DNA from 3 places in the Amycolatopsis sp. WAC 04182 genome. Region 2 is predicted to be linked to each of the others. Evidence: riboswitches for the same ligand, from Rfam matches in the RefSeq annotation. Region 2 holds a riboswitch; each other region holds the start of a gene.
What was found. Region 2 has a riboswitch for S-adenosylmethionine ahead of thrC (threonine synthase). Riboswitches for the same ligand answer to the same signal wherever they lie in the genome.

Region 1: another riboswitch for S-adenosylmethionine. It lies ahead of DMH01_RS39830 (aminotransferase class V-fold PLP-dependent enzyme); the one in region 2 lies ahead of thrC (threonine synthase).
Region 3: another riboswitch for S-adenosylmethionine. It lies ahead of DMH01_RS06405 (methionine ABC transporter ATP-binding protein); the one in region 2 lies ahead of thrC (threonine synthase).

What each region holds. Positions count from the first base shown of each region.
Region 1 is NZ_QHJJ01000010.1:46,555-49,822, reverse strand. Features, by position in the region: gene DMH01_RS39840 (potassium/proton antiporter) at 1-305, shown strand, start outside; gene DMH01_RS39835 (M23 family metallopeptidase) at 437-1,120, shown strand; SAM riboswitch class IV at 1,249-1,363, shown strand; gene DMH01_RS39830 (aminotransferase class V-fold PLP-dependent enzyme) at 1,396-2,751, shown strand; gene DMH01_RS39825 (hypothetical protein) at 2,771-3,268, shown strand, end outside.
Region 2 is NZ_QHJJ01000002.1:1,172,694-1,175,961, reverse strand. Features, by position in the region: gene DMH01_RS12780 (ComEC/Rec2 family competence protein) at 1-434, shown strand, start outside; gene thrC (threonine synthase) at 452-1,717, opposite strand; SAM riboswitch class I at 1,731-1,863, opposite strand; gene holA (DNA polymerase III subunit delta) at 1,999-2,982, shown strand; gene rpsT (30S ribosomal protein S20) at 3,033-3,268, opposite strand, start outside.
Region 3 is NZ_QHJJ01000001.1:1,271,569-1,274,836, forward strand. Features, by position in the region: gene DMH01_RS06400 (4-(cytidine 5'-diphospho)-2-C-methyl-D-erythritol kinase) at 1-925, opposite strand, end outside; gene DMH01_RS06405 (methionine ABC transporter ATP-binding protein) at 1,046-2,056, opposite strand; SAM riboswitch class I at 2,269-2,359, opposite strand; gene rsmA (16S rRNA (adenine(1518)-N(6)/adenine(1519)-N(6))-dimethyltransferase RsmA) at 2,604-3,268, opposite strand, start outside.

The sequences.
Region 1 (3,268 bases), on a different contig from region 2:
AGATCGACGTCGACTCCGCGCCGCTCGACGAGATGGGCGCGGAACTCCTGCAGGTCCGGATCAACGCCGGATCGAAGATGCACGGCGTCTACCTGGCCGAACTGCGGCTGCCGGTGGGGGCGACGATCAGCCTCCTCGTCCGCGACGGCGCCGGCTTCACGCCGAACAAGAACACCAGGCTCCAGGAGCGCGACCAGTTACTCGTCGTGACCACCGCCGAAGTCCGTGACGCGGCCGAACGACGCCTGCGGGCCGTCGACCGGGCCGGCCGCCTCGCCAGGTGGAAGGGCGAATCCGGCCAGTAGGTCACGAACCGGCACCAGCTGTTCGTCGGTTGATCTCAGAAAATTCTTCCCTTTTGTACTCCTTTTGGATTACTTTCCCCGCAATCGACTCCATCGAATGGGTGAGTGTCACGGGGTAAGGAGTACGCAAGGTGACGAAACTTCCTGCGCGGTTCGCCGGTCTGGGGGTCACCGCCGCACTCGTAGGGGTGGTTCTCGCCGCCCCGACGGCGACGGCGACCGGGGCCTTTCCCGCGTTCGGGCTGCCCTTCGACTCGGGCCAGTCGGTCTACTCGGCGGGGATCCACTCGGACAACGGCACCTCCGGCGTGAAGAACGCCATCGACTTCAGTCCCGGGGACAAGACCGTTCGCGCCCCGCTGGCGGGCACGGTGCGGATCCAGCACTGCTCCGGCGGCGACTGGGTGACCGTCGACCACGACGGCGGCCGGCGGACCGGGTACTACCACCTGGAGGGCATTTCGGTCACCGACGGCCAGAAGGTCGCCCCCGGCGACGCCCTCGGCCGGACCGGCAACGCGCTGCCCTGCGGCGGCAGCAGCACCGGCGCCCACGTGCACTTCACCCTGTGGACCCTGCCCACGGCCGCCGCGCAGGGCGGCGACTCGCGCGACTTCGGGGTCGGCGCGGGCAACTGGAACGGCATGTCCTACGACGAGGTCTCGACCAAGGTCGCCGAGGCCTACGGCGAAGCCGTCGACGGCAAGACCTTCGGCGGCTGGCAGTTCACCGCGGGCACCGATCAGTACTCCGGCACCGCGACCGAGGTCTCGTCCCGCGCGACCATCGGACTGCCCGGCCGATTCCGGGTCTGACCTGCCGTTGCCCGGCGCGGCGCGGCGCCGGGCAGCGGTTCTCCCCGCTTGCGGAGCACGTGAGCGGCGTCTCAAGATGCGGACAAGGGCTGGCTCGATCGCCCGCCCATCCGCTAACTTCGTTCGTAGGTCACGAGTGTCAGCGTCAAGCCCCGGCTAGCTGACCGGCAACCCTCCTTCCGCGGTGGGGTGCCCCGGGTGAGGACCTGGCTCGTCGCGTGGTGCGGCGGGCAAGCGCGGGATCCTCGGCGGGTCCCCTGGCCCGGAGGATGACGATGACCCTCGCTCTCGAACGCACCGATGTTTCCGCTGAAACCGTTGCCACGCACGAAATCCCGACGGTCGCCGGTGCCGATCTGCGGGTTCCGCTGGTCACCGGCGGCGACATCGGCTACGCCAACCTCGATCACGCGGCGAGCGCTCCTTGTCTGGACAAGGTGCGTGCCGCGGTCGACGAATTCCTGCCCTGGTACGCCAGCGTGCACCGCGGCGCCGGCTTCGCTTCGCAGGTCTCGACCAAGCTTTACGAGCGCACGCGCGGAATCCTGCGCCGTTTCGTGGACGCGCGGACGACCGACACCGTCGTGTTCACCCGCAACACCACCGATTCCTTCAACCTTCTCGCGCGCAGCCTGCCGAAGCACACCTCCGTCGTCGTGTTCGACACCGAGCACCACGCCGCGCTGCTGCCGTGGAAGGGACCGAACGTCCGCCGGATCGAAACCCCTCGGACCCGCCTCGCCGCGGTGTCCGCTGTGGACGAAGCGCTCGCGGACTGCCCGCAGGGCCCGCGGCTGGTCGTGCTCACCGGCGCGTCCAACGTGACCGGGGAACTGTTGCCGGTCAAGGAGATCGCGGCCGTCGCGCGGCGGCACGGCGCCCGGATCGCGCTCGACGCGGCGCAGCTCGCGCCGCACCGGAGGATCTCGATCCGGGATCTCGACGTCGATTACGTCGCGCTCTCGGGGCACAAGCTGTACGCGCCTTTCGGGGCCGGCGCGCTGATCGGCCGCGCCGACTGGCTGCGCGCGGCTCAGCCGTACCTCGCCGGTGGCGGCGCGACGAAACTCGTCAACCGTGACTCCGAAAACCTCGGCGTGGTCTGGAATTCCGGTCCCGAGCGGCACGAAGCCGGTTCCCCCAACACCGTCGGCGTCTACGCGCTCGGTGTCGCTTGCGAGACCCTGGCCGCGAACTGGGACGGGATCGTCGCCCACGAGGAGGGACTGCTGGCGCGCCTGCGCCGTGGCCTCGCCGCCATCCCCGGATTCGCCGAACTGCGGCTGTTCGACGCGCCGGTCGACCGGGTCGGCACGCTCAGCTTCGTCGTCGACGGCTTCGACCCTGGCTGGCTCGCCGCCGTGCTGTCCGCGGAGTACGGCATCGGCGTGCGGGACGGCGCGTTCTGCGCGCACGTGGCGACGAAGCGGCTGATCGCCGTGGCCGGTTCGGCGGGGCAACAGGCCGTGCGGGTCAGCCTCGGCCTCGGCAGCACCACCGAACACGTGGACCGGATCGTCCTGGCGCTGCGCCAGATCGTCGCCCGCGGCGCGCGCTGGCAGTACGAGAAGCCGGAAGGCCGCTGGGTGCCGGAGAATGATCCGCGGGAGCTTCCCCCGTTCTGTGCCTGACCCACTACCCTCACCCCGCATGGGGAACGAACGACCGCGTTACTGGTTTCCGCTGGCATTGCTGGGATTCGCCCAGCTGGTGGTGGTGGCCCTGTCCGTCGGCGGGATTCGGCCAGGGGGCTGGTTCGCCTACGCGCCCGCCCGTGAACAGCAGTTCCTGACTCAGAATCTTTACGGGGTCGGTGACGGTGGGGTCTTCGGATCCTTGCACGGGATCGAGATGAGCCGCGAAAACGCGGCCGCGCTGGACATGTCGTTCGACATCGCCGCCGGCCGGAACGACGGCTGGCTGTTCGCCGTCCTCGCGGTCTACCTCGGCACGGTGCTGTTCTACGCCATCCGCACGAAGGCCATGCGCTGGTGGAAGGTCGCCGGGATCGCGCTCGGCGGGCTGGTCGCCATCGCGCTGGCGGATCTGGTCGGCTACTGGGAACTCGACCTCGACGGCGACACCCGGAGCGCGATCCTGCTGACGCTGGGCCTGGTCGGGCTCGCCTGGCTGGAGCGAAGCGTGCTG
Region 2 (3,268 bases):
TGGGTCCGCGGTACGTCACCAGCCGATCGGCCCGCGAACAGGACGGCACGGTGATCAACAACGGTTCCGTCGTCCTGCGTGCCGGGACTCCTGCGGGCCGAGTGCTGCTGACGGGCGACATCGAGCTCGCCGCGCAGGCCGACCTGATGGCCGAGGGCGCCGAACTGCGTGCCGAGGTCCTGAAGGTCCCGCACCACGGAAGCCGTTACACGGCACCGGATTTCCTCAACGCCGTCGCGCCGCGGGCGGCGTTGGTGAGCGTCGGCGCCGGGAACACCTATGGGCATCCAAATAAGTCCACTTTGGACAATCTGGTGGCCGTTGGCGCGTCGGTCGCCAGGACCGACACGGACGGCGACACCGCGGTCCTCGCCGACGCGCGAGGTCTCGCCCTGGTACGCCGGGGTGAGCCCCGCGGCCCGCCTCGTTCTTGAGACGGGCCGCCGGGAACTCAGATGCCCAGAGCCTCGCGGACCGCGTCGGCCGAGGCGCTGACGGTGGCCTTGGGGCCGATCTTGTCCTCGACGGCGTCGAGGGTCTTGAGGCCGTCACCGGTGATCAGCAGGACGATCTCCTCGTCCGGGTCGAGCTTGCCGGTCTTGATGAGCTTCTTGGCCGTCGCGACCGTGACGCCGCCGGCGGTCTCGGTGAAGATGCCCTCGGTGCGGGCGAGCAGCCGGATGCCTTCGACGACCTCTTCGTCGCTGACGTCTTCGATCGCGCCACCAGTGCGGTTGACCACGTCGAGGACGTAGGGGCCGTCGGCCGGGTTCCCGATCGCCAGCGACCGGGCGATCGTGTCCGGCTTGACCGGCTGGACGACGTCGTGCCCCGCACGGAAGGCCGCCGAGACGGGGGAGCAGCCGGTGGCCTGCGCGCCGAACACCTTGTACGGCGTCTCGTCGACGAGGCCGAGCTGCCCGAACTCGCGGAAACCCTTGTCCACCTTGGTGAGCTGCGAACCGGAGGCGATCGGCACCACGATCTGGGAGGGAAGCCGCCAGCCGAGCTGTTCGGCGACCTCGAAGGCCAGCGTCTTGGAGCCTTCCGAGTAGTAGGGCCGGACGTTCACGTTGACGAACGCCCAGCTCTCCTGCTCGGCGGCGAGCTGGGTGGCGAGCCGGTTCACGTCGTCGTAGTTGCCGTCGACCGCGATCAGGTCACCGTCGTACACGGCGGTGGTGAGGATCTTGGCGCGTTCCAGGGTCTTCGGGATCAGCACGACCGACCGCCAGCCTGCCCGGGCCGCCGCGGCGGCGACGGCGTTGGCCAGGTTGCCGGTCGAGGGACAGGCGAGCACGTCGAACCCGAACTCGCGGGCGGCGGCCAAAGCGACGGCGACCACGCGGTCCTTGAACGAGTGCGTGGGGTTGCCGGTGTCGTCCTTGACCCAGACCTTCTTGACGCCCAAGGCCTTCGCGAGCCTGTCGGCCTGGATGAGGCGGGTGGCGCCGGGTTCGGTGTTGGGGATCTCTTCGACGTTCGAGGGAACGGGAAGGAGTTTCTTGTAGCGCCAGATGTTCTTCGGTCCGGCTTCGATGTCCTCGCGGCGCACGCGGCCGAAGTCGTAGGCGACTTCGAGCGGCGAGAAGTCCTCGGCGGAAACGAATTCGGGGGCGAGCGGCTGCCGGTGTCCCTCTTCCTTCGACACCAGTTCGACGGCCGGTCCGAGATCCGGGGTCTTGGTGGTGGAGGTCGTGCCGAGGGTTGCGGTCATCGCGAGGTTCCTTTCCTCATCTGCCCCGCCATGGCGGGCCGGAATTGGCACCGTGTTCGTCAGCTATCCCGCGATCGCGGAATGACAGGCTGACGCCGGTTGCCGGGGCTTCATCGGGCCGTTCCCTCTGCCCCTCTGGATGAGCGGTATTCGATTGTCGGCACGCGTGTGATCGCGTCGCCTCGCCAACACCGTACGACATGAGGCTCACGTGGGGCCACAGTGCCCGCTACACATCACCGGACAAAGCACACGAGAGGAGGAGTGGGAGGATCGTCACCGTGACGACGCAAGCTTCCGCCCCATCGCCGCTGGTCCTGGTTCTCGGTGAGGAAGAGCTGCTGATCGAACGAGCGGTCCGCAGCGCCTCGGACGCGGCCAAGGCGGCCGACCCGACGGCGGATCTCACCCGGATCCGGGTGTCGGACCTCACAGTCCCGGCACTCGCGGAGATGGTCAGCCCCTCGCTGTTCGCCGAGGGCAGGGTCATCGTCCTCGAATCCGCGCACGACATCTCGCAGGAGCTCGCGGACGGGGTGATGGCCTACGTCAAGGCGCCCGCCGACGGCATCGTGCTCGTCGTCGTGCACAGCGGAGGTGGCCGGAGCAAGGCCGCGAAGGGGCTCCCCGCCGCCTTGAAGAAGGCCGGTGCGGAGGTCGTCGAATGCCCGAAACTGACCAAAGCCGCTGAGCGGGAATCCTTTGTCCGCAACGAGGTCCGCCGCGTCGGCGGGAAGATCGACGGCGCGGCCGTGCTCGCGCTGATCGACGCGGTCGGCTCGGATCTGCGTGAACTGTCGTCGGCCGCGACCCAGCTGGTCGCGGACGCCGGCGGAACGGTCGACGAGCAGGCGGTCCGGCGCTACCACCGGGGCCGCGCCGACGTGAACGGGTTCGCCGTCGCGGAGAAGGCCGTCGCCGGTGACAAGGCCGCCGCGCTGGAGTCGTTGCGCTGGGCGATGCAGCTGGGCGTGCCGCACGTGCTGGTCGCGGACGCCCTAGCCGACGCCGTCCGGACGATCGCGCGGGTCTCCGGGGCCGGTCGCGGGAACCCGAACCAGATGGCGGGTGAGCTGGGGATGCCGCCGTGGAAGGTGCGCAAGGCACAAGGGCAGGCCCGCGGCTGGGGCCAGGACGGGCTCGCCACCGCGATGCGGGTGGTCGCCCGGCTCAACGCCGAGGTCAAGGGGGTCGCGGCCAACCCGGAGTACGCGCTGGAGCGTGCCGTCCTGGAGGTCGTCGACGCCCACGGCACAAGCCGCTGAAACGGCGAAGGGCCCCGGCGACTCGCGTCGCCGGGGCCCTTCGAAGCCGATCAGAGAGAGTTCGCGCGCTTCGCCAGCGCGGACTTCTTGTTGGCGGCCTGGTTGGCGTGGAGAACGCCCTTGGTCACGGCCTTGTCCAGCTTCTTGGCCGCGTCCTTCTGCAGCTCCAGGGCCTTGGCCTTGTCGCCGGCGTCGGCGGCCTCGCGGAACTTGCGGATCGCGGTCTTCACCGAGGACCGGATCGCCTGGTTGCGCTGACGCGCCTTCTCGTTGGTGGTGATGCGCT
Region 3 (3,268 bases), on a different contig from region 2:
CCCCGCCGACCAGCCGGGCTCCGGGAACGGGCCCATGCGCGACGCGCACTGTGCGACAGACACCCGCGCCGGACAACTCCGCGGCGACCTCGACGGCCGACTGGGCATCCGCGCACAGGAAGGCGCAGGTCGGCCCGGATCCGGACACTGTGCCGGCAAGCGCACCCGCATTGACTCCCGCCCGCAACGTGCGGCGCAGCCCCGGACGCAACGAAACAGCGGCAGCCTGCAGGTCATTGCCGAGAAGCAGCGCCAGTTGCCGCGGGTCGCCGGAGGCCAGCGCCTCCACCACCGGAGCGTGCGAGCCGATCCGCGGCGGGCTGCCCTCTTCACGCAACTTGTCCAGCTCGCCGAACACCCTCGGCGTCGAAAGCCCACGCTGGTCGAAGGCCAGGACCCAGTGGAAGGTGTGCCTCGATAAGACGGGCACCAACTGCTCGCCCCGGCCGGTGCCCAGCGCAGTCCCGCCATAAAGCGCGAAAGGAACATCGCTACCGAGCTTCGCGGCGATACCCGCCAGTTCGTCGCGGGAGATGTCGAGCTTCCAAAGCGAAGCGAGCCCCACCAGGGTCGCGGCCGCGTCGGCACTGCCACCGGCCATCCCGCCCGCGACCGGGATGCCTTTGCGCAGCACGACTCTGACCTTGGACTCGCCGTCCGCCTTGCCGACATGGGCCGCCAACGCCTGCGCCGCCTTCCAGGCGAGGTTGTTGGCTCCTGTCGGTACGGAACCTTCACCTTCACCGTAGACCTCGACGCCGGGGTCCTCGGTGACCGCGACGGTCACCTCGTCGGTCAGGGAAAGCGCCTGGAACACGGTCACCAGCTCGTGGTAGCCGTCCGGGCGTACATCTCCGACCGACAGGTGCAGGTTGACCTTGGCGGGAACCCTGACGGTTACTGGGGGCGGTACGACGGCGAGCACGCGTCAAGCCTACGTGGCCGCTCCACTTGCGCTGTCACCAGGAGAAAGAGAACGGACGGGTCAGACGCGAACGGGCCGCCCCGGACGCGATTCGTCCTGAGCGGCCCGTTCGCGGAGAAATCAGGCGGCGACACCCTGCGGGCCGCGGACCGGGTGGGTCACGTGGCCGCCGCGTTCGGCGATCCAGGCCAGCGCGGCGTCCGCGCGCTCACCGCGCACCCCGAGGCGGAATCGGCCGACCGGCGTGTCGCCGATCCGGGTCAGGCCGCCTCCGATGGTGGCGAGTTCGACGTCGAAGCGACCGGCGGCCTCCGGCAGGAGCGCGCCGACCGAGGCGAAGCCGACGAGCACGACGTCCACCGCGCGGTCGTACTTCGAAGCCTGTGCCCGCCCGGTTTCGATGGCGGGAAGCAGCGCCTGCGCGGTCCTGCTGTTCGGGTCGGAGACCAGGTCGAGCACGGTTCCGCGTTCGATGATCGCGCCGGCCTCCAGAACCGCGACGTCGTCGCAGACACGGCGGACCACGCCGGCGTCGGGCGTGGTGAGCAGCACGGTGACGCCGAGCTCGGCGCGCGCCCGGTCGAGCACGGTCAGAACCGCGCCGGACTCCTCGGGCTGCACGCCCGCGGTCGGGTCGTCGGCCAGGAGCACGGACGGCCCGGCGGCCAGCGCCTTGGCGATGGCCACCCGGCGCAGCTGCCCCTCGGACAGGTCGCCCGGCCGCTGCCCCGCACGGGGGGTGAGCCCGACCAGGTCGAGCAGGTTGCCGACCCGGTTGCGGCGCTGCGGCCCGTCGAGGCCGAGCTGCTCGAGCGGCGAAGCGATGTTACCGGCGATGGTGCGCTCGGCCAGCAACTCCGGCTTGGTGCTCACGACACCGACCTGGCGCCGGATTTCGCGGAGACGGCGTCCGTCGAGAGTCCCGGTGTTGAGTCCGTCGAGGCGGACGACACCGCGGTCGGGCCGCTCCTGAAGACCGATGCACCGAGCGAGGGTCGACTTGCCGGAGCCCGCCGGACCGACGACTCCGAACAGCGAGCCTGCTTGGATGTCCACGCTCACATCGCGCAGAGCGACGACGGGATTTCCGTTGAGGGGAAAGGATTTGGACAGGTTTTCGACAGTGATCACGAAAGGCTCCATGCACATGGGGCGCTGCTTCTTTCGAGCGCGCCAACCGTCACCGAGTAACCGTCCGGGAAACGGACGGATTCAGAGATAAGGGAATGAACTCAGGCAGTAACGGTGGAGCGTCGACACGCACTTACCGTGCGGCGACCTTCATCGACGACACGTCGCCTGGTCAGCAGGAGCGGGTGGGTGACCCTGTTCATTAGGCACAGCCTCCATCGGTCCTGGCTGTAGCACCTGCCCTGTGGAGGGTGGTTGCTGCGACTTCGGCGAGCCAGGTCTCTCAGTCGCTCGGGATGGCTTACTGAGTAAAACCGATCCCACTGGATGAAAGCAAGCGCGTAGGCGCAGATCACACGTCTGGTCGCGTCCATCATACAGGATCGGCTGCCCATATTCTGAGATACTGACGAGATCCCCGCTCGCGGCAAGCGCGCTGCCTGCTAAGACAAGGCCTGCCCGCACGAATCGATAAGAGGATGTGCACACGCATGCATCCATGACCGGCCGCCGCCCGCGCGGCTCCGGTCACACGTGCGGCAGATGGTCAGCCGGCGGCCGCGGCGATCCGGGCGAACTGATGAACGTCCAGTTGCTCCCCGCGGGTCTTGGGGTCGATACCGGCCTTTTCGAGCAGTTCCCCTGCGCGTTCGGCGGAACCGGCCCACGACGCCAACGCGGCGCGCAGGGTCTTCCGCCTTTGCGAGAAGGCGGCGTCGACCACCGCGAACAGCCGCCCCCGATCCACGGACGACACCACATCGCCCCGTTCGAACGCGACCAAGGCGGAGTCGACGTTCGGAACCGGCCAGAACACCGCCCTGGGCACCGCCGCGACCTTGCGTGTCTTCCCATACCAGGCGAGCTTGACGCTGGGCACGCCGTAAGTCCGGCTTCCCGGACCCGCCGCCATCCTGTCCGCGACCTCGGTCTGGACCATTACGAGGCCACTGGTCAGCGACGGCAGTTCGGCGAGCAGGTGGAGCACGACGGGCACGGCGACGTTGTACGGCAGGTTCGCGACGAGCGCCGTCGGCCGTGCGGGCAGGTCGTCCGCGGTGATCCGCAACGCGTCCGCGCCGACGACCGTCAGCCTTTCGGCTCCGCCTCGTTCGGCCACGGTGCTCGGCAGGCGCCCCGCCAGGACGGGGTCGATTTCGACCGCGACGACCTCGGCGCCGGTCGCGAGCAGCCCGAGTGTCAGCGAGCCGA